4 regions of the Clostridium sp. MF28 genome follow, and region 1 is predicted to be linked to each of the others. Evidence: riboswitches for the same ligand, from Rfam matches in the RefSeq annotation. Region 1 holds a riboswitch; each other region holds the start of a gene.

Region 1 (7,854 bases):
GTTAAGGAACTAGGCAAATTGACCCCGTAACTTCGGGAGAAGGGGTGCCTGAGAAATCAGGCCGCAGAGAATAGGCACAAGCAACTGTTTAACAAAAACACAGGTCTCTGCTAAAGCGAAAGCTGATGTATAGGGGCTGACGCCTGCCCGGTGCTGGAAGGTTAAGGGGAACACTTAGTGGTAACGCGAAGGTGTGAACTTAAGCCCCAGTAAACGGCGGCCGTAACTATAACGGTCCTAAGGTAGCGAAATTCCTTGTCAGGTAAGTTCTGACCCGCACGAATGGCGTAATGACTTGTGCACTGTCTCAACTGCAAATCCGGCGAAGTTGTAGTGCGAGTGAAGATGCTCGCTACCCGCGATTGGACGGAAAGACCCCGTAGAGCTTTACTGTAGCTTAGCATTGAATTTCGGTATTGTCTGTACAGGATAGGTGGGAGACTGGGAAACTAGGGCGTCAGCCTTGGTGGAGTCGTTGTTGGGATACCACCCTGATAGTATTGAAGTTCTAACTGGATGCCATGAAACTGGTGACAGGACATTGTTAGGTGGGCAGTTTGACTGGGGCGGTCGCCTCCTAAAATGTAACGGAGGCGCCCAAAGGTTCCCTCAGAACGGTCGGAAATCGTTCGAAGAGTGTAAAGGCAGAAGGGAGCCTGACTGCGACACCTACAAGTGAAGCAGGGACGAAAGTCGGGCTTAGTGATCCGGTGGTACCTCGTGGGAGGGCCATCGCTCAACGGATAAAAGCTACCTCGGGGATAACAGGCTGATCTCCCCCAAGAGTTCACATCGACGGGGAGGTTTGGCACCTCGATGTCGGCTCGTCGCATCCTGGGGCTGAAGTAGGTCCCAAGGGTTGGGCTGTTCGCCCATTAAAGCGGCACGCGAGCTGGGTTCAGAACGTCGTGAGACAGTTCGGTCCCTATCCGTCGCGGGCGTAGGAAATTTGAGAGGAGCTGTCCTTAGTACGAGAGGACCGGGATGGACTGACCTATGGTGTACCAGTTGTTTCGCCAGAAGCATAGCTGGGTAGCTAAGTCGGGAAGGGATAAACGCTGAAAGCATCTAAGTGTGAAGCCCACCTCAAGATGAGATTTCCCATAGCATAAGCTAGTAAGACCCCTTGAAGACTACAAGGTTGATAGGTCAGAGGTGTAAGTATGGTAACATATTTAGCTGACTGATACTAATAGGTCGAGGGCTTGACCAATATAGTCAAGTTGTAATATACATTAAATAGAGAGGAAGCTCGACTCACTAGCGTTCGCTGAGTAAGTTCGAGAAACCAAATATGAAATTTGGACTCTCACTTATGTGCAATTTTGAAAGAACAAAGTTTTTTCAAAAAGGAATAATTACAGTAATAGATTAATGTAAATGTGGTATAAGCGTAAACTAAGAGTCTTTTTTCAAAGGAAACTTGACTCACATTCGTTCGCTGAGTGCTAATTTACACGAAATCGAAGATTTCTGTAAATTATGCATCTCGTGATGATGGCATAGAGGTAACACTCCTTCCCATTCCGAACAGGAAAGTTAAGGTCTATAGCGCCGATGGTACTGCATGGGAGACTGTGTGGCAGAGTAGGACGTTGCGAGGTAAGCAAAAAAGATAGTTGTAATAACTATCTTTTTTTATTTATTATCATACAATATTTTAAATAATTAAATTATTGTATAGAACATTTTAATTGTTCTATATGTCCTGTAACTTTAACTTTCCTATAAATCTTTGATATAATCCCATTTTCATCTATTACGAATGTACTTCTTTCAATACCTATGGATTTCTTCCCAAACATATTTTTTTCCTTTAATACGCCGTAGAGATTACATACCTCCTCTTTTTCATCTGAAAGAAGAATGAAGGGCAATTCATATTTTGCAATAAATTTATCATGAGACGCTAGAGAATCTCTGCTTATACCTAAAATAACAGCATTTTTCATTTCAAAATCATCCAAACCATTTTTAAAATCTTGTGCTTCTTGTGAGCAGCCAGGAGTATTATCTTTAGGGTAAAAGTACAAGATGACTTTTTTATTTAAATAATCACTTAATTTATGTTCTTTTTTATCAGATCCTACTAATGTGAAATCAGGAGCTTTCATTCCTTCTTCTAAAGTTAAACTTTCCATCTTTATTACCTCCATGTCGTTTATAATAATTATTATCTATCAAGATTAAATATTTGTAAAGTAGAAAAGAAACATTGCGACTGGGTTTATTTAGAATATATGACTGTGAATTCTAGATAAAATAACTAATTAATAAAAAATACATACAAAATTTAAAATACTGTTGACATATATAGCAATAAAATGTATACTTTATATCATAGTAAACAACTAAGAATAATATAATATAATAATTTTTATCAAGAAAGGCGGAGGGACTGGCCCTATGATGCCTAGCAACCTGAATTAAAAATCTATTTTAATTTAAGGTGCTAATTCCTGCAGATACTTTATCTGAAAGATAAGAATGTACATATTTTTTTGCTACTTTCTTATCTAGAAAGTAGCTCTTTTATTATCTAAATGTCTAATTATTTGTATATTTCTCTAGGGTCGTGATAAAAATCAAATTCAAAGCTAAATATAATATCTAGAAAATTAGGGTAACGTACAAATCATAGTAAATATATTAGAAATAAAAATTATATAAAATGGGGGCAACAAATTATGAGTAATCAAGAAAGAAAATTAAAATTTGAAACACTTCAACTTCATGTAGGGCAAGAACAACCTGATTCAGCAACAGATTCTAGAGCAGTACCAATTTACCAAACAACTTCATATGTATTTAAAAATTCTGCACATGCAGCAGCAAGATTTGGATTAGCTGATGCTGGAAATATATATGGTCGTTTAACAAATTCAACACAAGATGTTTTTGAAAAACGTGTTGCAGCTTTGGAAGGCGGAGTAGCAGCTCTTGCGGTAGCATCTGGAGCAGCAGCAATAACATATGCATTGCAAAATATAACTAAAGCTGGTGATCACATAGTTGCAGAAAAAACTATATATGGAGGATCTTATAATTTGTTAGCACATACGTTTCCTACAAACGGTGTTACAACAACATTTGTAGATCCATCTGACCTATCAAATTTTGAAAATGCAATTCAAGATAATACTAAAGCAATTTTAATTGAATCACTTGGAAATCCGAACTCAAATATTTTAGATGTTAAAGCATTAGCAGAAATTGCACATAAGCATAAAATACCACTAATAGTGGACAATACATTTGGAACACCATACTTATTTAGACCGATTGAACATGGGGCAGATATAGTTGTTCATTCGGCAACTAAATTTATTGGTGGACATGGTACATCACTAGGTGGAGTTATTGTGGACTCAGGAAAGTTTGACTGGATAGGTTCAGGAAAGTTCCCACAATTATCAGAAGCAGATCCAAGCTATCATGGAATTAAGTTCGCAGAAGCAGTTGGGGCTGCCGCATATGTGACAAGAATTCGTGCTATTTTATTAAGAGATACGGGTGCATGCATAAGTCCATTTAATGCATTTATATTATTACAAGGTTTAGAAACTCTTTCACTTAGAGTTGAACGTCATGTTGAGAATGCTTTAAAAGTTGTAGAATTTTTAAAGAATCATCCAAAGGTTGAAAGTGTTAATCATCCATCGCTACCAGAGAGCGCTGATAATGCTTTATATAAAAAATATTTTCCTAAGGGAGCAGGTTCTATATTCACATTCGAAATTAAAGGTGGAGCAAAGGAAGCACAGGAATTTATTGATAAACTACAAATATTCTCACTACTTGCAAATGTAGCTGATGTTAAATCATTAGTAATTCACCCAGCGAGTACAACACATTCTCAAATGAATGAAACTGAACTAGCAGAGTCAGGAATTAAACCAAATACAATCCGTCTTTCAATAGGAACAGAACATATTGATGATATAATTTATGACTTATCTCAAGCATTTGAAAGTTAGGAGTCATTTAGTTAATAAAGAAAATAATTATTCAGCTTAGTTCTAAGAAAAAGTTTTGATAGATTAAAAGTTTTTGGTTAGTTACTTAAGAGGCAGAAGGCAAACAGTCAATATGAGAGTTTGCCTTCTATTTTTCTTTGGAGTGATAAATTCATGATAGTAATTAATATGGTGTAAAACACAATATTATGAGAACAATATAGAATTATTAGTTATAATTTAAATGTTTTATTCTATAGTCGCTAGGATACACACCTACATTAGATTTAAATACTCTGCTAAAATAGAAGGCATCTTTATAACCAATCAATTCACCAACCTTTTTTATTTCCAAGTCAGGCTGATTAATTAAAAGCTGTTTGGCTTCATTAATGCGAATTCTAGTGATATATTTTATCGGAGTTACTCCGGTATATTTCTTAAAAATCTTACTTATATATTCACTTGTAAATCCAAATTTCTCAGAAATTTCGGTTATTGATGTCACAGAGGCATAGTTATTAAGCAAGTAATTTTCAAGTAACTGGCTTAGGCTTTCAGGCTTTAGACTGTGGTGATCAATTGAAAATGAAGAGAATTCTTTACTTTCGGACTCAAGCATAACAAGAATGCTTTGTAAAGCAGTGCTAAGTTCTTCTATTTTTACTGGTTTTAATAAAAAATCTTTTACACCATATTTTAATGCAGTCTGAGCATATTTAAAATCATTGTATCCACTTAATACCATAGTCTTTATATGAGGATGATTTTTGTAGAGATATTTAATTAATTCTAATCCATCGTATTGAGGCATTCTTATATCAGTAATAACTAGAGATGGACATTGCTGTTCTATGAGAGGAATGGCAATTTCTCCATTGCTAGCTTCACCTACTAATTCAAAAGGAATAGATAAAGAATTAATTTTTTTTATTATATTCTGTCTTATAAGATGTTCATCTTCAACAACAATAAGTTTATAGGTGTGTGTATTGTTCATAAAAATCCTCCTTATTTAGATGTACGGGTCCACCGATTATAAAAATTGTTCTATTTTTTTGAGAATTATCAATTGAAAATATAGCTTCAGTACCATATAAAAGTTGTAATCTTAGATATACATTTTTAAGTCCCATTCCGCCAATCCTTAATGATTTTAGTTCTTTAGTTCTGTTTAAATTATAGAGATTAGATAATAATTTCTCTTTATCTTGATCACTTAAACAACCACCATTATCTTCGATATATATAAGCCACTTTTGATCATTTGTTATAGAAGATTTGATATCTAAAATCCAAGGTGGTGAGGAGCTAAAGCCATATTTAAAAGCATTTTCTACTATAGGTTGTATTATTAGTTTAGGAATTAAAATGTTCTTTGTTGATTCATGAATATTTGAAGTATAAATAAAATCACTTCCATATCGCATTTTCATACATTCAATATATTTTTCCGTATATGATATTTCTAAAGATAAATGAACAGCAGTTTCATCGCATGTTGTAATATAACGGAAATAATCACACAATGCATGACATATATTAATTATTTCGCTATTCATATCTTCTTCAGCCATGATACTTATATTTGTTAAACTATTATATAAAAAGTGTGGATTAATAAGAGATTGGGTCGCTTGTAGTTTTGCACGAGTTTCTTCTGATTTTAATAATAAAATTTCATGAGAAGAATCTCTTAATTTTTCATACATATCACAAAACGATTGATAGAGCTCGGAAATTTCAAGTATATTACTATTAATTGGAACTAATAGAGTTTCATTTTCATTTAATACTCTGTCTATAGTGACCATCTTTGTAGAATTAGTTAAAGTACTTAAAGGTTGAGTTAATCTACTTGAAATTATAAAACATAAAAATAGTGTAAAAATGATTGAAATTATAGCTATAATAATAAAACCTTCTTTAAAGGAGTGCAATGATCTGAAAACAACTTCCTTAGGTTCAACGGCAATGATTGTCCAATTATATGAATCGACTTTTTGATACGACATCAGGACATCATGCTTACTATCTATATTAATAAAATACCCAACTGATGGACTTAAATTGTGTTCTTGTATAGTATTAGTATAATTTATATTATCTTCTGGGGCAGATGAATAGGGGTAAACTAACTCATTATGTTCATTATATATATAGAATGATGTTGAAGGATTTTTTTGCTTTAATTCTGAAATTAGAGAGAATACAGTGTTGCAATCTTGTACTACTTCAACAATACCTTCTGGTTCATTATTTCGATTAAAGAATACACGTGAAAGTGAAAGATAATGATGGTTTGACATATTTTCAATTTTAGTAGGAGAGTATGATAATTTATCAGTAAGAAAAATATTTTTTTCACCATTTTTATCTAATGTATCCTTATACCATGGTACCGTATTCAAATCTACATTTATTACTCCTTGAAAGAAACCTGATCCTATACATATTCCATTTTGTGTATAAAGATTAACTTGACTGGCTGATTGAAAGGGACCGATTATAGCAGTAATAATATCATATATAGCTAAAACGTTTTCTCTAGATTGAGTAAAATGTTCGAGATTTATTGTATCTGTGTTATTATGTGTAAAACTAGTAAAATTCTTTTTTATAGCATTCGAGTAGACAATATTCATGGATATTGTGGACATATTATTTAATTCGGTTGATACTGATTTATGAATAGAGGCACTGATAGTTTCAGATTTGGTTTTGGCTGTTTGGTAAATATTATCACTATAAAAGTAATAAAAACAAAGAAAGAATAAAAGCAATAATAAGGCTACTAGCAACCCATAAATAGAAAATAAGTATGTCTTTTGAGAATAACGTAATTTATAATTCATTATAATCCTCCTCTCCAAAACACATTATATAATAATGTTCAAAAAAGTGCAAAACGGAGTTCTTTTTTATCTATGTCTAATTAATATACTTAGTGATATTATAAGCATGTAGCCAATGTAAAGCATATCAGAAATGTGGACAAATATTTATATTAATGGGGGTATAGTTAATGAGTAAACGTTTATTAAAATTAGTTAGTGCGGTTTGTATGACAGCACTGATAGGGAGTGCTTTTGTAGGGTGTGGAAGCAGCAATGGAGATGGAAGTAAAAGTGCATCGGGAAGTGGAGATTCAGTTACATTAACATTTGGATCTCATCAATCAGGTCTTCCAACATCTGGAGTTGTACAGGATTTGGCAAAAGATTTTGAAAAAGAAACAGGAATTAAAATTGATTTTCAAATTTCTCCGGATGCTCAATGGCGTGATTTACTTAAAGTAAAGTTGGATTCTGGTGAAGCACCAGATATTTTCTGCGCGGATGCTGATCCTTTAAATCTAGTAACAAGAGTTAATCCTGAAAAATACGTATTAGATGTATCAAGTGAAGAATGGGTAAAGAGAATGGACCCAAATGTTCTTCCTTCAATCTCATACAATAGCAAAGTTTATGGTATCACTTTTCCAGGTAAAAAAATGTATTTCTATGTTTACAATAAAGAGATATTTGAAAAATTAGGCTTGAAAATACCAACTAATTATCAAGAATTCAAAAATGTATGTCAAAAAATAAAAGATTCAGGAGTTACTCCAATTTATGAAGGAACTCAAAATGGATGGCATCAAGTACTTCCATTATTTGAAACAGGAGCAATGTATCAACAAAAGCATCCAGACTTATACAATAAGCTTAATAAAAATGAAGTTGATTTAGATTCTATACCTGAATTACAAACTATAATCAATGAATTAAAAGAATGTGCTGATTTAGGTTTTTATGGAGATAATTACTTAAGTAATTCAGTAGAAAATGCAAAAGAAGCAATGGCAAAAGGAAAAGCTGCAATGTTTATAGCAGAATCAGCATGGAGAAATGAAGTG
Region 2 (7,854 bases), 370 kb from region 1:
AAGTTTTAATGTATTTGGTTTTAGTTCCTACAATAATAATAAACATGTATTTTCTGTTATATTGGCAACCGCAAGATGAAAATTCTGCAAAAGAAGTTGTTGTACAAGAAACTGTTTCGTATTCGAAGCCATTATATAAAATAAATAAAGAAAAAGCGTTAAGTCAATTATCTACAGATAATAAAAAGGAACTTGAAAAAATAATAAAAAAATTATCTGCATTTGATATAGGTAAAATAAAAGAATATTATGAAGATACGAATGATAATGAAAGCCTAATAGAAATATTTAAAATCTTAAAAAGGAGATTAACAACAGAAGATTATAAGAAAATTCAAGAAATATCATCTTCTTTTTTAGATATACAAGAGATTAACAAAAGAATAAAAAATAATTAGGATTAACATATTAAATGAGAGCATATTGTAGAAATAGAGAGTAATATGAATTTAAATTATTTATATGGGTGTATATTGGAGTTGAAATAAAATCGCTTTACCGATATACTAATCATTGTTGACCGGCAAATGAGGCAACAAGGTATAAAAAATAAATATGGAGGAATTCCCGAGTGGCCAAAGGGGGCAGACTGTAAATCTGTTACGTTTCGTTTCGATGGTTCGAATCCATCTTCCTCCACCAATTTATAATGGGCGCATAGCTCAGCTGGGAGAGCACCTGCCTTACAAGCAGGGGGTCACAGGTTCGAGCCCTGTTGTGCCCACCATTATAAAATTACTAATCTAATATATATGCTGGCATGGCTCAACGGTAGAGCAGCTGACTTGTAATCAGCAGGTTGTAGGTTCGATTCCTATTGCCAGCTCCAATAAAATAATATGGAGGAATTCCCGAGTGGCCAAAGGGGGCAGACTGTAAATCTGTTACGTTTCGTTTCGATGGTTCGAATCCATCTTCCTCCACCAATTTATAATGGGCGCATAGCTCAGCTGGGAGAGCACCTGCCTTACAAGCAGGGGGTCACAGGTTCGAGCCCTGTTGTGCCCACCATTATAAAATTACTAAATCTAATAATTATATGCTGGCATGGCTCAACGGTAGAGCAGCTGACTTGTAATCAGCAGGTTGTAGGTTCGATTCCTATTGCCAGCTCCAATAAAATAATATGGAGGAATTCCCGAGTGGCCAAAGGGGGCAGACTGTAAATCTGTTACGTTTCGTTTCGATGGTTCGAATCCATCTTCCTCCACCAAAAAGAATAAACTTAAGTTTATTCTTTTTTATTTTTTATCTTATATAAAAATTGATTGATAATATTGACTAATTATACAGCATATGATAAAATACTTTTGAAAATTGAATTATGTTACTCTTATCAAGAGAGGTGGAGGGAAAGGGCCCTGTGAAACCCGGCAACCTGTATTATATAAGGTGCCAATTCCTGTAGAGTTTTCTACAAGATAAGAAAATGATTGCTAAATTGCGCTCTTCTTATCGAAGAGCTTTTTTATTTTTTTAAGTTTGCGCATGCTTAAATTATACAAAGAAACAATTAATAAAATAGTTTGACTATTATTTATTGTATTTAAATAAGGTGAAGTTTTTATAAACGATTATTATTCTATAAAGCTATGTATAGTTTTTAATAAAATAATTTTATTCGTGAAGATAGTTATAATATTTAAATCTAAGGAGAGAAAAGATATGAGAAGATTATTTACTTCAGAATCAGTTACAGAAGGACATCCTGATAAAATGTGTGACCAAATTTCAGATGCTATACTAGATGCTATTCTATCTAAAGATCCAATGGCTAGAGTTGCTTGTGAAACTTGCACAACAACAGGTATGGTTATGGTAATGGGAGAGATAACAACAAATTGTTATGTTGACATTCCTAAGGTAGTTAGAGAAACAGTAAGAGAAATTGGATATGATAGAGCAAAATTTGGATTTGACTGTGATACATGTTCAGTTCTTACATCGATAGATGAACAATCTGCAGATATAGCTATGGGAGTAGATGAAGCATTTGAGTCAAAGAAAGGTGAAAAAGATGAAGTTGAAGCAGTTGGTGCTGGAGACCAAGGAATGATGTTCGGTTTTGCAACTAATGAAACTGAAGATTTTATGCCGCTTCCAGTATATATGGCTCATAAATTATCAAGAAGACTTACAGAGGTAAGAAAGAATGGTACATTAAGTTACTTAAGACCAGATGGTAAAACTCAAGTAACAGTTGAATATGAAGATAATGTGCCAAAGAGAATTGATACTATAGTTATATCAACACAACATGATGAGAAGGTTACTTTAGAGCAAATTCAGGAAGACCTTAAGAAGTTTGTTATAGAGGCTGTTGTACCAGCAGAATTATTGGACAGTGAGACAAGATATTTCATAAATCCAACTGGAAGATTCGTTGTTGGAGGACCTCAAGGGGATTCAGGATTAACAGGTAGAAAGATAATAGTTGATACTTATGGTGGATATGGCAGACATGGCGGCGGAGCTTTCTCAGGTAAAGATCCAACTAAAGTTGATAGATCAGCTGCATATGCTGCAAGATGGGTTGCTAAGAATTTAGTTGCAGCTGGTGCTGCAGATAAGCTAGAAATTCAATTAGCATATGCAATTGGTGTTGCAAAGCCAGTTTCAATTGAAGTTGAAACATTTGGGACAGGAAAAGTAGATGAAGATAAGATTGTTGAAGTAGTAGAGAAGGTATTTGATTTAAGACCAGGAGCTATAATCAGAGATCTTGACTTAAGAAGACCTATCTATAAGCAAACTGCTGCATATGGACATTTTGGAAGAAATGATCTTAACTTACCATGGGAACAACTAAATAAAGTAGATGAAATAAGAAAAAATCTATAGCATAATTCTTAAGTGAATTTTTATTATCAATATATATAATAGAAGTTTTTGTAGAATGGTAAAAAGTCGTCTTAAATCTAGACGGCTTTTTATTATGGAGAAATTTATAATTATATATTTGAATAGTATATATAGAAATTTAATAGATTGAGTGCTCAACTAAGATTAAAATTTATAACTTTAATTGCAAAACAGATAAGCATTTAAAAGCACTTAAAATCTGAGCACTTTAGAATTTATTAAATATTTATAGTTTTATTTTGTATACTCCATTTAAAAGTTATTTTATGTAGGGAAGAATAAGAAAAGATTATGAGTTATAAGTGATTAGTTTTAAATTGGTATAAATATTTATGATATAATTATAAGAAAAAATCAAAGTTAAATTTGACGCTAAATTTTAATTTTAGAAAGTTTAAGGTAAATATATAAAGATTTGGAGAGATTCTATATGGAAGTTCTAAATGGATTTGTTGAGAATATTGTTTTTAAAAGTGAAGATACTGGTTATGTAGTTTGTAGAATTAGAAACGAAAAGACATTAATTAGTGCTGTAGGAACAGTTCCTTTCTTGAGAGAAGGACAAAATGTAAAGTTAACAGGATACTGGACAGTACACAAACAATTTGGTAATCAATTTAATATTCAGGATTATGAAGAACTTCTTCCAAATTCATTAGATGGCATAGAAAAATATTTAAGTGCAGGAATAATACATGGAATTGGACCAGTTACGGCTAAGAAAATAATAGAGAGATTTGGTGAAGAAACTCTAGACATAATGGAAAACCATATTGAGAGGCTTATGGAGATAGAGGGTATAGGGGAAAAGAAATTTCAAATAATATATGAATCCTATATAGAGCAACAAGGTTTAAAAGATATAATCTTATATTTTCATAAACATGGAGTCACTAATAATCAGTGTGTAAAAATATATAAGAAATTTGGTCCAAATGCGAGGCAGATAGTATCTGATAATCCATATATATTATGCGATGAAATATCAGGAATTGGGTTTAAAACAGCTGACAGAATTGCTATGAGCATTGGCATTGAAAAGAATTCAGAGTTTAGAATTCAAAGTGGCATTAAATATGTTATGAATCAATTTTGCTCTGCAGGAAACACATTTATGCCTAAAAATAATATAATAGAAGAATGCGAAAATAATTTGTTAATATCTAAGGAATTAATTGAAAAAAATATATATGACATGGCTGCGCAACAAAAAATTATTGTTGAAAACATAAACGGTACTGAAGTCGGATTTTTGCTTCAATATTATTATTGCGAGCTAGGTGTTACTAGTAAAATAATAACTTTAGGTTTGCAGCAAATTCAGACTATAAACTCGGATGTTGATTTCGAAATTAACGTTTTTGAAAAGGAACAAAATATAAAATTTGCAGAATCACAAAGAGAAGCAATTATTGGCGCATTTAATAATGGTATAGAAATAATTACCGGTGGGCCAGGAACAGGGAAGACTACAATTATAAAGGCAATAATACATATATATGAGAATAATGGAATGAAAGTAATACTTGGGGCACCAACAGGAAGAGCTGCAAAGAGGATGACTGAATCAACAGGGAGAGAAGCTAAAACAATACATAGACTATTAGAAATGGGAATTTCTGAGGATGATGAATCAGTATTTGAAAAAGGAGAATCATCGCCTCTAGATTGTGATGTAATAATAATTGATGAGGCGTCTATGATTGACATTATCTTAATGCAGAATCTACTAAAAGCAATTAATTTAGGAACTAGGTTGATAATTGTGGGAGATGTTGATCAATTACCTTCTGTTGGACCAGGAAATGTGCTAAAAGATCTTATAGAAAGCGATTATATAAAGGTGGTAAGATTAAAAGAGATATTTAGGCAAGGATCAGAAAGTTTAATTGTAGTAAATGCTCATAGAATAAATGAGGGACAGATGCCTTTGCTAAATCAAAAAGATAGAGATTTTTTCTTTATTAGCGAAGATAATCAAGAAAGAATTGCAAATACTATAATGGATCTAATAAATAGAAGACTCCCTAAGTTTAATAAGTCTTGGAATAAACTGAAGGATATGCAGGTTTTAACTCCTATGAGAAAAGGTGTGCTTGGAGTCACAAATTTAAATACGAAGCTTCAAGAAATGTTTAATGCATCATCAAAAGATAAAAAGGAAAAGACTTCTCGAGATATAATTTTCAGAGAAGGTGATAAGGTAATGCAAACAAAAAACAATTATACATTAAAGTGGATTAGGGTTAGTGGTTATGGCGAAAATGAAGGAGTGGGAGTTTTTAATGGTGATCTGGGATTCATAGAAAGCATCGATGAAGAAAGAAAAACACTCACAATCATATTTGATGAAGAAAGAAAAGTTATATATGATTTTAATTTTTTAGATGAGTTGGATTTGGCTTATGCTACTACAATACATAAAAGCCAAGGAAGTGAATTTAAGGTTGTAATAATTCCGGTATTTATGGGATCGCCATTTCTTATGAATCGTAATTTGCTTTATACAGGTATTACGAGGGCAAAACAATTAGTAGTAGTTGTTGGGTTTCAAAAAGCATTAATGTATATGATTAATAATACAAATAGTATAGAAAGATACTCATCTTTGAGATATAGAATAAGAGAGATAATAACCAAAGATGAATTCGAAGAATAAGGGAAAGGAGATAGGTGTATGAGGAATTTATGTAAAGTAACTTTAGAAGATTTAAAGTATGCATTTGATAAGATAGATTATTGGTATAAGAAAAATATCAAATTTTTAACAGTAATAACAGTTCCATTTAATACATCGTGTGTTTTTTCAAAGATAATAAGTAAAGTTTCACAAAATAATGGGAGGGTCTTATATGTATGGGGAAAAGAAGGTGAAAACAAAGAATTAGTAAATATAACAAGAGAAATGTATTCTGATATAACTCATTCGTATATTGTAAAAGAAATTTCAAATGCTAAACTTACTTTTACGCACTACAATAACTTAATGAAGATTAAGCAGAACTATGATTTGGTTATTTTTGATGATATAACATACTTCTCCAATCTAAGTAATGTAAATATAAGAGAGATGTTAGAAATGTGTTCAAACATAGGAGAAAGAGTTTTGCTATATAGCATAGAAAAGACGACTTTAGTAGGCGAAAAGTTCGAACTTGCAGCATATAATTATAAAAAACCGTTTGTGGAGCCTAGGGTATTAACTACACGAATAGATTTGAATTCAGATATTCCATTTTCTCTATATGACTATCTTAAATGGTTCAGGGAAAATAGCCATAAGGTGGCTATTTATGTACCCAATAAAGAGAAGCTTGACATAGTATATGATTATTTTTGTAATAAACTAAAACTTTCAAATGTAAAAGTAATAAAAGTTTCAGGAAATGATGATATAAAAAAGAGTGAAAAAGTATCAAAATACAAGGATAAGGCAATATTTATAATAACTAATAAAATAGAGGAGTTACTTGAATATTGCTATATGGATGATGCAGTAGTACTTTTTGCTGATAATGAAAGATATACTTATAAAAAGCTTTTGTATATATGTGGACAAATAAGAAATGTAAATCTAAAATTACCAGAGGTTCTTTTGGTATCAAACGATATATCAGAAGATATTGAGAAGGCAAAGAATATGGCAAGAGATTTCAATAAAAAGGTATGGGAAAAGCGTTTAATAGAATTATAAAAAGTATATTAGAAGGATTAATTGAAGTAATATATCCAAGAGAAAATTATTGCATTATATGTAAAGAAGATAACTGCTTTGGTATATGCGAGCATTGTATGAAAAGTATAAAAACAATAGCAGATTCGTATCAAGATGAAATAATAAGTTATGGGTATTATGGAGGAGTATTAAAAGATTTAATACTTAAATTTAAATATAAAAGCAATTTTACAGCAGGAGATATATTAGCAGAATTTTTAGAAGAATATATTATAAGAAACTTGAAATATCAGGAGTATGTAATAACCTATATACCACTATCAAAAAAATCTAAAAAGATTAGGGGATTTAATCAGTGTGAGTATATAGCAAAGAAAATAGCTAATGATTTATCAATTGAAGCTCTAGAAGTTTTGATAAAGGATAAAGAAACAAAAGAACAGAAAAAATTAAAGAAGGATGAAAGATATGAAAATATAAAAGATGCTTTCAAAATAAAAAAGGGATTAGAAATTGGAAAATATAATATTATACTGGTAGATGATGTAACAACTACAGGTGCAACTCTTAAAGAAGCTTATAAATTATTAAGAAAATATCAAGTAAAAGACATAAAACTCTTGACCTTAGCTAAAAGTCATATATAATATTAATGTAAAGCTAGGTTTGTGGTTGAAAGTCGAAGCTAGTCGCAGGCAAAACGATCCACGTAATTTAGACAAAATGTCTAAGGAGCATGGTGCGGTATAGAAGTAAGTCCTGCCAGATTGTATTCTGAGAGGGTTAGTAGTGAGGGATTAAATTCTATTAGCAAAAGCTCCAGCAGGCGAGTGTGGGGTCAAAAACCAGGTCAACTAGCTTTACCTCTATTTATTTTAAAATTATCATTAATAGGAAATGTGAGGAATCTAATCTAAAGTTTGCGATTAGATTTATTTTTTGTCTTTAGTTTTCAGAATTTACTGATAATTCTCTTGTTAAGTTAATAAAAAAGTGATAAAATATTAATAACTTAAAGATATTAAGTTTAAAAACTTTTTCATATGAGAGGGGCTGGAATTTATGAAAGTCACAGTTATAGCAAAAAATATGGAACTAACAGATGCGCTAAAAGAAATAGTGCAAAAAAAGATAAGCAAATTGGAAAAGTATTTTGAAGTGAATGTAGAAGCTAAGGCTACACTAAGTGTTCAAAAAAATAGACATAAAATAGAAGTTATGATTCCTTTTAATGGAGTAGTATTAAGAGGCGAAGAATCAACTTCCGATATGTATAAATCTCTTGACTTAGTGGAAGATAAATTAGAAAGACAAAT
Region 3 (7,854 bases), 170 kb from region 1:
ATTCATTAGCAGAAAATAGAAAAGCAAGGCATGACTATTTTGTAGAAGAGGCAATGGAAGCAGGATTGGTTTTAGTTGGGACAGAGGTTAAATCAATAAGAAATGGAAGAGTGAATCTTAAAGACTGTTATGCAGATATATATAATGGTGAAATATTTGTAAAGAATATGCACATATCTCCTTATGAACAAGGAAATATATTTAATGTAGATCCATTAAGAGAGAGAAAATTACTTCTTCATAGAGATGAAATAAGAAGACTTGATGGTTTAGTGTCTAGAGATGGATATACCTTAATACCTCTATCATTGTATTTGAAGGACGGAAAAGTTAAAGTTGCGCTTGGAGTTTGTAAAGGTAAGAAAAATTATGATAAGAGAGACTCGATGTTAGAAAAAGCTCATAAGAGGGACATGGATAGAGCAATTAAGGAAAAGAATAAATATTAATTAAGCATGCTACCGAAAGTATAAAAATATTTTTGGTAGTTTTTTATTTGGTTAGAATACAAGATAATATGGGGTTTCTAGATAAAATTATTATAGAAATAATCTGAATAATAAATGGGTGACATTTACAATAAATATACTATTGAAAAAATATGTGTCATATAATTTTTTGTAAGTAATAATATGTAAATGAGATTAGTATTAAGGGGGAAATAATTGTGAAAAAACTTCTAAAGTTCAGAAAAGTTATATCAATTTTTACTAGCTTATTCTTCATAATTACTTTATTTAGCTCGTTTTCTATAAGAGTTTATGCAACTGAGAATGAAAAAATGTTTGACGTTATCGAAATCACTGATTTTCATGGAACACTTAATGATTCATCAGGAAATCAAGTTGCAGGGGTTTTAGCAGATAGAATAGAAAAAGTGAAAGAGTCTAATAAAGATAGGACATTGATTTTAGGTGGAGGTGATTTGTATCAAGGATCTGCAACATCTAATATCATGAAAGGGGTTCCTGTTCAGGAGACTATGTCTAAGATTGGAATGGAGATAACAACTCTTGGAAATCATGAGTTTGATTGGGGATTGGATACAACTACAAATACAACAATGAAGGGTGCAGCGTATTCAATAGTTTGCAGCAATCTTTACGATAAGAAGACTGGCAAGCGTGTATTTGATCCATATAAAATTATAACTAAAGATGGCATAAAAATCGCCGTTATAGGAGGAATAACAAGAGAAACAGAGACGAGTGTATCACCTAAATTTGTGAGTGACTATAAATTTACAGACCTTGCAAGTGAAATAAATCCTATTGCACTACAAATAAAGAAAGATAAATTGGCGGATGTAGTAATTGTATTGGTGCATGAAGGTGATAAGGGTGATAATGCAACAGGGCCAGTATTTGATTTAGCTAATAACCTTCAGAATGTAGATGCTGTATTTGGTGGACATAGCCATACTAAAACTGCTGCAATTGCTAAGAATACCAATATTCCAGTATATATTGGGGGATCAAACGGTAAAGGATATATAGATGCTAAATTCAAGTTGACTAGTGATAATAAAATCGTATTTGATCAGCCAAATCTTGAAACAAGTTATGTGGCGCTAGATAATGACAAAGGATATAAAACTGGAACACCACAAACAGACAGTGATGTTGATAAAATTGTAGATAATGCCAATAAACAGATAGAGCCAATGACGAGTGAAGTTATTGGGTATAATACAGAAAAGGATTTAACAAGAAAATTAGATGCTTCTCCATATGGATCATCAGTTTTAGGAAATTGGGCATCTGACGTTACAAGAAATTCTATTAAAGCTGATGTTGGATTTCAAAATAATGGAGGTCTTAGAATAGATATTCCACAAGGAAATATTACAGTCGGAACTATGTGGCAGTTCATGCCTTTTGATAACACAATTTATAAATTAAGCATGACAAAATCTCAATTAAAAGAAGTTCTAGAGCAGGCTGTTGCGGATAACAGTAAGGGGTTACAGGTATCGGGAATTAAATTCGGCTATGATTCAAATCTTCCATCAGGTCAAAGAGTTAAATCTATCACAAAAGAAGATGGAACTCCTATTAGTGATAACGAAAGTTTATCTGTTGCAGTTCCAGATTTTGTGGCTCAAGGAGGAGATTCGTTTACTGCATTTACAAAGTACGGTGGATTAGATGTTAAAAATGATACTCATGTTTTAGTAAGAGATGCATTTATAGATTGGTGTAAAGAAAATAAAGATAAAAATGATAAAAATACAATACCTAATACTGATATACCAAGAATGGTTAATATGTCTAGTTCAATAACTTTATTAGCAACAACAGATGTTCATGGTACAGTTTTAAATTATGATTATGGAACAGGAAAAGCACCATCTAAAGCACAGGGATTAGCTAAAGTTTCATCATATGTTAAAAGTGTAAGAGAAAATAATAATAATGTGATGCTAATTGATAATGGAGACACAATTCAAGGAACACCACTATCATATTACTATGATATTTTAGACACTACTTTAGAGCACCCTATGGCAAAGGTTATGGGAGCTATGAAGTATGATTCGTGGACACTAGGAAATCATGAATTCAATTATGGATTAGATGTATTAAATAGAGTGATTAAAGACTATAAGTCAGAAGGAATAGAAGTACTTGGAGCCAATATATATAAGAACGATTCAACAAATTTTGTAGATCCATATATAATGAAAAGTTTTTATGTTAATGGTAAAGAAGTAAAAGTAGCGGTTATAGGTTTAGAAAATAAATGCATACCAAGTTGGGAAGATAAAAAACATTACGATGGATTGGTATTTAATGACCTTGTAGATGAATCTAAAAAGTGGGTTAAAGAAGTAAAAGCCAAGGGCGCAGATGTTGTTATAATTTCAGCACATAGTGGTCAAGAGACTGATGCAGATGTTATACCAGAAAATGAAATTAACGCAATAGCAACACAAGTTGATGGTATAGATGCAATTATAGCAGGTCATACACATTTGAAAGTAAATGATCTAACTAAGAAGAATCCAGAAGGTAAAGTTGTTCCAATAGTTGAGTCAACTAAGGGAGCTACAGGTTTGGCACAAGTTGATATGAACTTTGATGGAAATGCAAAGCTTATAGGAATTTCAACAAAAAACATTGTTATTGATAATAGCATAGTAGATGATCAGGAGATTGTCGATTTAATTAAACCTTATGAAGATACAACATTAAAATATGTAGATACAAAAATAGGAACTTCAACTGGAGAATTTACAGGAAGTGGACAGTTAACAGAGCCTACTGCAATTATGGAGCTCATTAATAAAGTACAAAAAGAAAGTGCTGGGACTCAATTATCAATTGCAGCACCATTAAGTTCTGGGGCATATATACCTCAAGGTGATGTTACAATAAAAGATATGATGGCAGTATATGTATTTGAAAACTTTTTGTATGGAGTAAAAATGACAGGAAAGCAATTGAAAGACTGGATGGAATATTCAGTTAGATATTATGCTCAAACAACAGGGGATAATGCAGCAGTAATAAAAGATCCAATATTAAATATTCCAGATTATAACTTGGATCAATTATATGGTGCAACATATGATATTGATTTAACACAACCTGCATGTACTATCGACAAGGAAACAGGAAGAGTAATATCAGGAAATAGAATAAAGAATTTAAAGGTTAATGGTGTTGAAGTAAAAGATTCAGATGAATTTACAGTTGCTATAAACAACTATAGATTTAATGGCGGTGGTGGTTTTATGAAGGCCGCTGGATTAAGCAATACTGATCCAAGTATTATTGTCTATGATTCAGGAAAAGCACTTGGTGATGATGGCCAAGTGAGAAGTTTAATGACTAGCTACATTAAAAAACATGGAGAGATATCTCCAGATTGCTCAAATAATTGGGAGATACTGAATTTAGATAAGCAGAAAAAAGCAGCCTAAGATATGAAGCAATTATTTTGAGGCATAAAATATATAAGTAATTCTAGTAAAAATGAAGCCATGCACATAGATAGATTTATCTACATGTGTATGGTTTCAAATTTTATTGTAGAATATCTATTATTTTTTATGTTAATATTTTTATTAGCTTAGATATTGATTTTGAATATTTGATAGAAATATATAGCATATACAACAGATTTAACAATATAAATATAAAATAATTTAATATTTATACTATAAACTTAAATTTATTAATTAATTTCATAAAAAAATCTTGCAATATATGCAGAAAGTATATATAATAAAACCAATCCGATTACAATACTTGGATTTGAAAGAGCAAAAGGTTATTCTATAGATTTTGACAAATTAAAAAAAGTTGTATATAATTAGGTCAAAGCTAAATTAAATAATCTGAATATCTTATCGAGAGCGGTGGAGGGACTGGCCCTTTGAAACCCGGCAACCGAAATATTATTTTTTACTAAATGATATTTATATGGTGCTAATTCCAGCAGCTTTTAGCTGATAGATGAGAGGATAAATTTGTATGGTGTTTTATGCGCTAGAGATTTATTCTCTAGCGCTTTTGTTTTGAGGTGAACGTTAATAATTAAGTTAATTATTACATCACCTTAGTTATCCGGAAACTAACAAAACAAAGTCAAAGGAGGAAATGTGTTTGATAGAAATCAAAAATGTGGTAAAGAATTTTGGGGAAACACAAGTTATAAAAGATGTATCAATAAGCATTAAAGAGGGCGAAATTTATGGAATAATAGGACACAGCGGAGCAGGAAAGTCAACACTATTAAGATGCATTAATGGACTTGAATCTTATGATGGAGGTTCAATAAATGTAATGGGGAAAGAGGTTTCATCATTAGAAGGAAAAAGTCTTAGGGAATTTAGAAAAGATTTGGGGATGATTTTTCAAAATTTCAATCTTATGCAAAGAAAAAATGTTTTTGATAATGTTGCTCTTCCTCTTGAAGTGTGGGGGTACAACAAAAGTGAAATTAAGGACAAAGTATTAAGATTATTAGATTTAGTTGGATTAACAGACAAAAAGCTAAGCAAACCGTCAGAGCTTAGTGGTGGACAAAAACAAAGAGTAGCAATAGCAAGGGCATTAGCGTTAGACCCTAAAATACTACTTTGTGATGAAGCAACTTCTGCATTAGATCCTAAAATTACAAAAGACATTTTAGCATTACTTTCTAAAATAAACAAAGAATTAGGGATTACAATAGTAATGGTAACTCATCAAATGGAAGTAATAAAAGAAGTTTGTGAAAAAGTTGCATTGCTAGATGGTGGAAAAATAAAAGCAGAAGGAAGATCAGAAGATTTATTCTTACAACCAGGAAAATCATTAAAGAAATTCTTAGGAGAAGAAGATGAAGGAATATTACCAGAAGAAGGTGTTAATATCAAGATATTCTTCCCAAGTGATTCTTCTGAAAATGCACTAATTACAAAGATGGCAAGGGAATTAGAGATAGATTTTTCTATAGTTTGGGGAAAACTTGAAAAATTTAGGAGCGAAGTATTAGGTGGGCTTGTAATAAACATCAACGAAGAGGATAAGGACAAGGTTATAAAGTACCTTGAAAATAAGGATATCTTATTGGAGGTGATCGAATAATGAATCAGGTAATAGTAAAAGCTTTAATAGAAACTCTAGAGATGGTTTTTGCATCGACGATAGGTTCACTTATTTTAGGATTCATACCTGCAATAATATTAACAGTTACTGCAAAAGACGGATTAAAACCAAATAAAATAGTTTATACAGTTTTAGATTTAATAATTAATATATTAAGAAGTTTTCCAGTTATCATATTAATGGTAGCAATAATACCATTAACTAGATTTATTGCTGGTAAATCTATAGGTACAGAAGCAGCTATTGTTCCACTTACAATTGCAGCAGCACCATTTGTAGCAAGAATTATAGAATCATCACTTAGAGAAGTCGATAAAGGAATAATAGAGGCGGCAAGATCTTTTGGAGCATCAAACACTCAAATTATCTTTAAGGTAATGCTTAAAGAAGCAATTCCTTCAATAGCATCAGGAATTACTCTTACAATAATAAGCATTGTTGGATATTCTGCAATGGCAGGAACTATTGGGGGTGGAGGACTTGGTCAAGTAGCTATAAGCTATGGATATCAAAGATTCCAAACTGATTATATGGTAGTAACATGTATTGTGTTAATCATAGTAGTACAAGGACTACAGCTTATAGGCAATTATTTTTACAATAAATTATCAAAATAGGGGGAATAAATATGAAAAAGAAATCAATTTTATCAGTAGTTTTAGCAGGAGTAGTGACACTAGGATTAGTAGGTTGCGGGGGCACAGCTACTTCAGGAAGTAAAGATTCTAAAAATGACAAGGTAATAAAGATTGGGGTAACACCAAAGCCACATGAAGAGATAGTAAATATAGCTAAACCATTACTTGAAAAAGAAGGATATACAGTAGAAATAACAGAATTTAATGATTACAATCAACCTAACACTGCTGTAGAAGAAGGTTCATTAGATGCAAACTTCTTCCAACATACTCCATACTTAAATGAACAAAATTCATCTAAGGGATATCACCTAGTTTCAGTTGGTGCAATACATTTAGAACCAATGGGATTATATTCTAAGAAGGTAAAAAGTTTAGATGAACTTAAAGATGGAGCTACAATTGCCGTTCCTAATGATCCATCAAATGAAGCTAGAGCATTAAAATTATTAGCAGGAAAAGGCTTAATAAAAATTAAAGATGGAGAACTAGTTACATCAAAGGATATTACTGAAAACCCTAAAAACTTAAAGTTTAATGAATTAGAAGCAGCAGCAGTTCCAAGAGCAATAGATGACGTTGATGCTGCAGTAATCAATGGAAACTATGCTATAGAAGCTAAATTTAATCCAGCAAAAGATGCAATTATTATTGAAGATAAGGCTTCAGAAGCTGCTAAACCTTATGCAAACATAGTTGTTGTAAAACAAGGTAATGAAAATCAAGAAAAAATCAAAGCTTTAGTAAAAGCTATGACATCACCAGAAGTAAAAGAATTTATAGAAAAAGAATATAATGGTTCAGTAATTCCAGTATTTTAATAGTTCATTTTGAACATATAGATTCAAAAAAGAAATTGAATAATAAGTAGTATTTGCAGCATAAATATGCTGCATTACAAGAAGAGAGGCTATGCCAAATATCATTTAGGCAACAAAATGATATTAAGGCATGCCTTCTTTTTTTATAAGAAAGTTAAATGGGGGCTTCTGGTATTAAGAAAAATTGTAGATTCTATATATAACATATCTTTAATAATTTTCTGGAATAATGTATACTTTTAAGTATATTTAGGAAAGTAATTAGATTTAATTTATATATAAAGTAAGAATTTACTCTAAAGGGGAATAAAAAATGAACATATCAGAAGTAAAAGTTAAATTAACTGGTAATGATATATTAAGTATAATCAATGAATTTGTTAAGGTTGATGGGTTGGATTTAAGAACAGTAACTATTAATGATGGAATAATATTAGAAGGAACTTTGAAAAAGGGAATAGATATAGACTTCAATATAAAGGTTCAATTAGTTGGGTGTGTTCATAACAAAATTACTGTAAAGATAGTTAAAGTTAAAGTATTAAATGTTGGTTTCTTCAGAATATTAAGAAGTTTTGTGTTAAAGCAATTAGCAAAAGCTTTTAAAAAGTATGGAATAGATAGTGATAGAGATAAAGTAATAATTGATATAAATACAATACTTCAAGATGTACCATACATAAATCTAAATATTAGTGAGGTCTTCATGAAAAAATCAGAGGTATGGGCTGAAATTTCTAATGTTGAGGTTTCAATACTAGGAGAATTAATAAAGGAAAGTGATGTTGAAGAAACAAG
Region 4 (7,854 bases), 710 kb from region 1:
AAAAACATTATAAATGTTTTTCTTTCTTGCTTTTGCCATAGCTTTAACTATTGCATATGCTATTATGCTATCTGCTGAATGATGCAATATTGCACCAACAACTGTAATGATCAATGCAGGATAAACGGCAACTGAAAATCCTATAAATGGTATTGTAACTAAAGCCTCTAAGATTCCATGGATTGGAGCTGTTATTGCTATTGCCTTAACATAGCTTTTATTTTTCATAATTATCATTGCTCCAACATATCCTACAACTATATGAGTTGCTGCCCTTGCCACTACTGGCGCTGGTGTTCCAGCTATTAAAAATCCAATTGTAGAGCCTATTCCAACTACAGCTGCCACAAAAGGCGATATCAACATTGATAACATCATAGGTACATGAGCCGCTAATGTTGCAGTAAAGTATGGTGGAATAACTATTCTTAAAAATCCAAACTGAATAGGAATTATTATTGCTAATGCTGTAAGTAATCCGGCATACACCATTTGTTTTATTTTATTATTCATTATATTTTCTCCTCCTCTTGCATCACATGTATATACACTAGTATATAGCATGTCTAATTATAAGTAAATGCATTTGACAAAATATATTTGTATTTATATTTCAAACTTAAGCTTATTTATGTAGCACTATCATAATATTGAATTTATTTCATTTAACTCTTATAATTGTAATTATGTTAAATTTAATATTTAGTAATCTTTACTCATATTATCTTTAAAATTTTTTAATTTATACAAGGAGATTTACGATGGAAAATATATATATTCTCGGAACTGGTTCCGCAATGGTTACAAAATGCTATAATACATGTTTTACTTTATCTAACGAAGACGAGCACTTCCTTATTGATGCAGGTGGTGGTAATACAATCCTATCAAATCTAGAAAAGTTAAATATATCAATTAATAAAATACATAATATGTTTATATCTCATAATCATAATGATCATATACTAGGAAGCGTTTGGGTTATCCGTGCTGTAGCACAAAGCATACTAAATGATAAATACTCTGGAAATTTAAATATCTATTGCCACAAAACTTCAATAGATGCTATAAAATCAATTTCTTCATTTGTGCTTCAAAAAAAATTTTTAAAATTATTTGATGATAGAATATTATTTAATGGAATTGAGGATAACTATACAGCAACTATATTAAATAGAAAAACTACTTTCTTCGATATAAAAAGCACAAAAGATCTCCAACATGGATTCACAACAACATTAAATAACGGTAAGTCTCTAACATTTTTAGGTGACGAACCTTATAGAGAAACTGTGAAGAAATATTGTGCTAATGTAGATTATTTATTCCATGAAGCATTTTGCCTTTACTCTCAAAAAGAAATATTCAAACCATATGAAAAACACCATGCTACCGCAAAAGACGCTTGCAAAAATGCACAGGATTTAAATGTTAAGAATGTTATTTTATATCATACAGAAGATAAAAATCTAAAGAATAGAAAAGAATTGTACATAAATGAAGGTAAAGAGGAGTTCAGCGGAAAGATATACATGCCTGATGATTTAGATATAATAGAATTATAATATTTTATAATTTAGCTTTAGTATAAATTCTTGTAATTTAAAAGGTTGTCCTATGCATTTTTAATGCATAGGATAACCCTTTAAATATTAGTTTCTTAATTTATTATTTACTATGAAAGTACTCTTCTTGCAATTTCTACTGATTCCTTTGCATCTTTGGCATAGAAGTCTGCACCTATTCTTTCTGCTGTATCTTTTGTAAGTACTGCTCCACCAACAAATATCTTTCCATTGTACCCATCTTCCCTTAGCGCTTTTATCGTTTCCTCCATGCTTTTAAGTGTCGTTGTCATAAGCGCACTTAATCCAATTAAAGATGCATTATGTTTTTTTGCTTCCTCTACAACAGTCTTTATAGGTACATCCTTCCCTAAATCTATCATTTCATAGCCATAGTTTTCTAAGATAACTTTTACTATATTTTTACCTATATCATGAATATCTCCTTTTACTGTAGCTACAATTATCTTACCCTTTGATATAGTTTGAGAATTAGTTCTAGATATTTCTTCCTTCAAAATGGTAAATGAATTTTTTACCGTTTCAGCTGCTTGAATTAGCTGCGGTAAAAAAAGTTCCCCTTTTTCATATTTTTCTCCAACCATATCTAATGCTGGAATTAAATACTCATTAACTATTTCAAGCTCCTTCTTTTCTTTTAATAATTCAACAGTGGCTTGCTTCGCCTCTTCTTTTAGTCCTTTAACGACAATATACTTTAAATCATGAACTGTATTTATATTTGAATTAATCTTTGCTGCTCCATTACCTTTAATAGTGACTTCTCTTGATAATTCTACATTTGCATAATTATTAATATAACTTTCAGCGCCTTTATCATAATTATATAAAACATTGTAAGAATCAATAACTCTAGTCATTCCATTCACATTAGGATTAATTATTGGTAAATCTAGCCCATTGGCAAGAGCTAGAGCCAAGAAAGTCTCATTAATTAATTCTCTATTAGGAAGGCCAAACGATATATTTGAAACTCCAAGTACTGTTTTAACTCCTAATTTCTCTTTAACCATTCTTACAGCTTTTAAAGTTTCTTGAACTTCCTTCTGCTGAGCTGACACAGTTAAAACTAAACAATCTATAAATACATCTTCTTTTCTTATTCCGTATTCCGCTGCTTTACTTATTATTTTTTCTGCAATCTCAAATCTTTCTTCTGCTTTTGTTGGAATCCCTCTTTCATCTAATGTCAAACCTACTACACTTGCTCCGTATTTTTTTACTATAGGAAGTATTCTATCTAAAACTTCATCTTCTCCATTTACAGAATTCAATATAGGTTTTCCATTATAATATCTGAGCCCTGTCTCTATTGCTTTATGATCAGAAGAATCTATTTGAAGTGGTGTATCCATGATGCCTTGAATCTCTCTAATTACTTTATGCATCATATCTGCTTCATCAATTTCAGGTAATCCTACATTAACGTCTAGAATGTGAGCTCCAACTTCTATTTGAGAAACTGCTTGATTTAATATATAATCTAGATCTCCATTTTTTAAAGCTTCCTTAAATATCTTTTTGCCTGTAGGGTTAATTCGCTCACCTATTATTCTAACACCATCTATCCTTACTACTTTTGACGGTGTACAAACTGCAGAATAATATTCTTTTTCCATGGACACAAGTTTCTTATTTCTCGTTATTTTATACAATTCCTCGATATATTCTGGACTTGTTCCACAACATCCACCTATCACTCTTACCCCCAGGTCAATGAATCCACATAAAGTATCTGCAAATTCTTCTTTAGTAACATCATATTTTGTTTCATTACCTATTGATAGTGTTGGAAGTCCTGCATTAGGCTGAACCATTACTGGAATATGTGATAAGCTGCATATCTTTTCAACAATTGGTTTTAGCTGCTTTGGCCCCAAAGAGCAATTAACGCCAAGTGCATCTACTCCTAATCCTTCTAATACAAGTACCATGGCTTCTGGAGTACATCCGGTGAATGTTCTCAAATTTTCTTCAAATGTAATTGTACAAAATATTGGCAAACTTGAATTTTCCTTTGCTGCAAGCACTGCGGCCTTAAGTTCGTATAAATCTGTCATTGTTTCAATTAAAATTATATCAACACCAGATTTAACCCCTTGAATTATTTGTCGTTTAAAAATTTCATACGCTCTGTCAAAACTTAGAGTTCCCATAGGCTCTAAAAGTTCCCCTATAGGACCTACATCCAGTGCTATATATGTTTCACTATTTCCTTTAGCTTTTTTTGCGATATTAACTGCCGCATCTATTGCTTCTTCAACTACTAAGCCACAAAGTTTTAGTTTAAGCTCATTAGCGCCAAAAGTATTAGTAGTTATTACATTAGCACCGCTAGATATATATTTTCTATGAATTTCTTCTATTATATATGGCTCTTTTAGATTTAAAATTTCAGGATTTTCTCCTAATTTCAGCCCTTTCTTTTGAAGCATTGTTCCCATAGCTCCGTCAAATATTAATATGTTATTTTTTATATATTCCCTAAGCCCCACAGATTTCTCCCTCTCTTCTAAAACTGCAATTTTTGTAGTTAGTACATTTTTTGCAGCTCTTTATTTTCTTTTTACTTCCACTATTTATTATCCCTATTATTGCTGTAACAGATTTCCTAGGAAATAGTAAATTGTTTTCTGATACAGTAAGTCCAATTTTTTTCTGAGCATCTAATGCCCTTAAAAAGCTACTTTGAACATCTAACGGCAAATCTCCATAACCTGGACTATACCTAAAAGTTATATCCTTATTATTCAATATAGCTTTTTCCTTAACAATCCTTTCTACATAATCACATACTTCCTCTACTGCCGTTGTAGCACAAGCATCTAATATAAGTGCTTTTGTTAAATTTATTTTTTCATATAATCTCGTTTTTCTTTCCACATCATTTCCCAAAGTTACTGCCATTAATACGCACTGTTTTGAATCTTTAAGATGCTCTTTTATATCTTTTCCATATAAAATTAGTTTTGTATTAACAACCTCTATAGCCTCATCAATCTGTATTATATCTTTATATTCATACATAAATCTTGGGGTAATTATCTTCTTGATTTCTTCTCTACATTCCTCAATAAGATTTACAATATTTTCATCTATATCCTGTCCTTTATATCCAAGATACCTAAGTACTTCATTCTTGTTTATCTGTAGTTTCAAATCTCCCATATATTAATCACCACCTTATTAATCTCAAAGCACTGCCATGTCCTATAAATTTTCATTGTTACTCTTTACAATTATTTATATAATCTTTCTTTTTGATAATTTATTTTAACAAAAAAAGCCTAAAGGTATTCCTTTAGGCTTAAATGCTTTTCAATACCTTATCTACCAGCTTTTACGCTGCAGGATTTAGCACCAAGTAATTCTATAAAATTTACCGGTTGCTGGGTTTCTTCGGGCCAGTCCCTCCACCACTCTTGATAAGTTCCTATATTTTTTAATTATATATTATAATATCTTGTTTGTAAATGTTTCATCTTTAACTTTAAATACTTCACTTAAAATATAAAATGTCTAAATATACTAACTTTATCTTTTAATTAACAGCAATATTATAGAAATCGCACTAAAAGATAAACTTATTAACATTATGTAATTTACGACTTGTACAGTAGTAAGACCTCTTTTCTCTAATCTAAAATGTATCTGGCTTCTATCTGCTTGATACACTGGTTTCCCTTCCGAGAATCTTTTAACAATGACAAATAAATTATCAAATATAGGTACTGCTAAAGCAAGTATTGGTATAAATAGACTTAAAACAGTTGCCTGTTTAAATGCCCCCTCCAATGCTGTTATACTTAAAATAAATCCTAAAAAATTAGCTCCAGAATCTCCCATAAAAACTTTTGCCGGGAATCTATTATAATACAAAAATCCCAAAATTGTTCCAACTAACATTATAGATACTAATGCAGAATCACTTTGTTCTAATATAATTGCTGCTAAGAAAAATGTTATTGCAGATATGAGGGATAACCCTCCTGCCAATCCATCCATACCATCAGACCAGTTAATTACAGTTGTAACTCCAAATATCCAAGTTATTGTAAGGATAAATTGTATTGTAGTGTTCAACTCTACATAACTGCCTGTAAAAGGATTTGTAAATCCTTGAAAAAAAACACCTGCCTTAAACACTAAGATTGCAGATAATAGCTGAATAACTAATCTTGGAAATATAGCAAATTCTTTTCCTTTAGTCTTATACCAGTCATCTATTAAACCAATTATTATTATCATTGTTGCTGCAACAAAAACAGTTAATTGTTGTAGCAGCTTCATATCATCCCTTGGGAATATAAAATATGAAACAAAAAAACCAAAATACAATGCTAAACCTCCACATAGTGGTGTTGGCACTTTATGTTGTTTTCTTTTGCTGGGCTTATCCGTGAAATGTAATTTGTTAGCTAGTTTCATAAGAAATGGCATGGTAATTAATGCAGTTATAAGTGAAATTACCATTGCTAATACATAATCCATCTTTCCTACTCCTTAGTTAAATCTACAGTAGTAAATTATATCCAAGTATTCCATCTTGGTTTACTTCCTATTTGATTATACTATTAAAGATATCTTATATCAATTACAAAATTATTACGGTATAATTAAAAACTAAGAACATAATTTTTTTCCTTTTAAAATACTACTTCTTTTTCACCTTTAGTTGTATTCCAATATTCAAAACTAACGCAATAGCTAATAAAACTAATGCAACTAACACGATATTATGTAAACCACCGTACATAATCTGCTTCAATTGTAGAGCTTCCTTTTTAAAACATTGATATATATTCTATTAACACCTCGATAGAAAGCCCTGGTCCACGCATACACTTCATAAAATGAACCCAATTACAATCTTCATCAGTATAATCTCTTATACCACTTGAATTCCTAGACACCGGAGGAATCAATTCAAAATCGGATTTTTTTAAAATGACAATAGATTTAAATTTAAATATTAACATATGTTTATATTTAAATATTATCAAAGATATATATTTTCAAACATATATAGTTAAATATTTATATACTTTAATATTTAACTATTAAAATATATAAATATTTATAGGAAACATCAGGGGTTGGACCCATTTCAATAATTTGGATACATTTTCTAGGTTAAATCATTCTCGTTATTAGATCTTTTGTCTTGACCATTTGTTTATAAAGTTTATAGTTTCATTCCAACAATTTATATTTGCCTTTGCAAAACCATCTATATCGTCTGGATATTTATTTGAAGGATATATAGATTGATACGGTACAGTTAGCATATGTCCAGATTTTTCGTATGTGATATGTTTATATTCATGTTTAAAATGAGCTTTTCTAAGCAATTCCACGATTATTTCACAGTGAGTTTTAGAAGGCCAAATTTTATCTTTTAAAGATGAAGCCATAAGAATTGGTCCGTTTATTTTTTCTACTGGAATCATAGCTTCATAAACATTTCCATCCTCAATGAGCTTCCTGTACATCCAAGCCATAGCTTCTTTATTTCCTATCATCATTTTTACAAGTGTCTGAATCAAAATAGAGAAACTAAATTTTATATATGGTATTTCTCTCCTTTTGTACATCCACGATGAATGTTTAGAAGGAAACTTATTAGCTTTTAACCCCTCATAAACATAACAGCTTGGCGTATTAGCAATGACGCAACTTATGTCTTTAAAAATAGATGCGGCAAGTAAAACCATTTCTCCACCTTTAGATCTACCATAAATTCCAATCTTATTTTTGGCCACTGTAGATTGTTTTTTTAACCAATCTATCGCATTTTCAACACATTCAAGCTCCACACAGCTTAAACTTTTATTAGTTCCTTCAAGACCAAAATAACATACAGCTAGTGCTGAATATCCGTGCATTGCAAATATTCCAGCAATTGCCTGTGCCTTTTCAAGTCTACCATCGCTTCCACTCAAAACAATAATCGCTGGCTTGGGTATATTTTCCTTTGAAGTAAAATATCTTCCTAAAAGTTTATCTTCTACTACATCTACACTTGAAATAAATTCATCACAATAAATTCTTTTATGTGTTTTTGACGCAATAACTCTTCCATTACGCTCTACCTGAAAGGTCATTGTATAATCTCTGTTCTCTCCAATATCACTTAATCTTATAGGAATTTTAGTTTTATAGTTTTCTTTTACAGTCATAGAATAGAAAAGCCCCATTTTATCTGCCTCTTTATATGTTCCCTCAACAGGCTTAGCATTTTCTAAATCTATAGTTCCACTTTCATCCG

The links. Region 1 has a riboswitch for S-adenosylmethionine ahead of AXY43_RS18835 (O-acetylhomoserine aminocarboxypropyltransferase/cysteine synthase family protein). Riboswitches for the same ligand answer to the same signal wherever they lie in the genome.
Region 2: linked by a shared signal. The riboswitch ahead of metK (methionine adenosyltransferase) and the one ahead of AXY43_RS18835 (O-acetylhomoserine aminocarboxypropyltransferase/cysteine synthase family protein) in region 1 are both predicted to bind S-adenosylmethionine.
Region 3: linked by a shared signal. The riboswitch ahead of AXY43_RS18170 (methionine ABC transporter ATP-binding protein) and the one ahead of AXY43_RS18835 (O-acetylhomoserine aminocarboxypropyltransferase/cysteine synthase family protein) in region 1 are both predicted to bind S-adenosylmethionine.
Region 4: linked by a shared signal. The riboswitch ahead of AXY43_RS21995 (vitamin B12 dependent-methionine synthase activation domain-containing protein) and the one ahead of AXY43_RS18835 (O-acetylhomoserine aminocarboxypropyltransferase/cysteine synthase family protein) in region 1 are both predicted to bind S-adenosylmethionine.

The regions. Positions count from the first base shown of each region.
Region 1 is NZ_CP014331.1:4,293,601-4,301,454, forward strand. Features, by position in the region: rRNA gene AXY43_RS18820 (23S ribosomal RNA) at 1-1,213, shown strand, start outside; rRNA gene rrf (5S ribosomal RNA) at 1,488-1,604, shown strand; gene AXY43_RS18830 (peroxiredoxin) at 1,674-2,141, opposite strand; SAM riboswitch class I at 2,375-2,488, shown strand; gene AXY43_RS18835 (O-acetylhomoserine aminocarboxypropyltransferase/cysteine synthase family protein) at 2,688-3,977, shown strand; gene AXY43_RS18840 (response regulator transcription factor) at 4,186-4,956, opposite strand; gene AXY43_RS18845 (cache domain-containing sensor histidine kinase) at 4,934-6,811, opposite strand; gene AXY43_RS18850 (ABC transporter substrate-binding protein) at 6,982-7,854, shown strand, end outside.
Region 2 is NZ_CP014331.1:3,921,866-3,929,719, forward strand. Features, by position in the region: gene AXY43_RS17255 (hypothetical protein) at 1-398, shown strand, start outside; tRNA gene AXY43_RS17260 (tRNA-Tyr) at 558-642, shown strand; tRNA gene AXY43_RS17265 (tRNA-Val) at 652-727, shown strand; tRNA gene AXY43_RS17270 (tRNA-Thr) at 755-829, shown strand; tRNA gene AXY43_RS17275 (tRNA-Tyr) at 842-926, shown strand; tRNA gene AXY43_RS17280 (tRNA-Val) at 936-1,011, shown strand; tRNA gene AXY43_RS17285 (tRNA-Thr) at 1,042-1,116, shown strand; tRNA gene AXY43_RS17290 (tRNA-Tyr) at 1,129-1,213, shown strand; SAM riboswitch class I at 1,331-1,428, shown strand; gene metK (methionine adenosyltransferase) at 1,666-2,841, shown strand; gene recD2 (SF1B family DNA helicase RecD2) at 3,293-5,521, shown strand; gene AXY43_RS17305 (hypothetical protein) at 5,540-6,556, shown strand; gene AXY43_RS17310 (ComF family protein) at 6,529-7,185, shown strand; gene hpf (ribosome hibernation-promoting factor, HPF/YfiA family) at 7,601-7,854, shown strand, end outside.
Region 3 is NZ_CP014331.1:4,119,555-4,127,408, forward strand. Features, by position in the region: gene smpB (SsrA-binding protein SmpB) at 1-449, shown strand, start outside; gene AXY43_RS18165 (bifunctional metallophosphatase/5'-nucleotidase) at 668-3,925, shown strand; SAM riboswitch class I at 4,349-4,467, shown strand; gene AXY43_RS18170 (methionine ABC transporter ATP-binding protein) at 4,611-5,576, shown strand; gene AXY43_RS18175 (methionine ABC transporter permease) at 5,576-6,214, shown strand; gene AXY43_RS18180 (MetQ/NlpA family ABC transporter substrate-binding protein) at 6,226-7,056, shown strand; partial or broken gene AXY43_RS18185 (YkvA family protein) at 7,370-7,854, shown strand, end outside.
Region 4 is NZ_CP014331.1:5,002,028-5,009,881, reverse strand. Features, by position in the region: gene AXY43_RS22010 (hypothetical protein) at 1-513, opposite strand, end outside; gene AXY43_RS22005 (MBL fold metallo-hydrolase) at 762-1,565, shown strand; gene AXY43_RS22000 (homocysteine S-methyltransferase family protein) at 1,676-4,081, opposite strand; gene AXY43_RS21995 (vitamin B12 dependent-methionine synthase activation domain-containing protein) at 4,071-4,754, opposite strand; SAM riboswitch class I at 4,910-5,018, opposite strand; gene AXY43_RS21990 (MraY family glycosyltransferase) at 5,121-6,077, opposite strand; partial or broken gene AXY43_RS21985 (MerR family transcriptional regulator) at 6,374-6,511, opposite strand; gene AXY43_RS21980 (acyl-CoA thioester hydrolase/BAAT C-terminal domain-containing protein) at 6,737-7,854, opposite strand, start outside.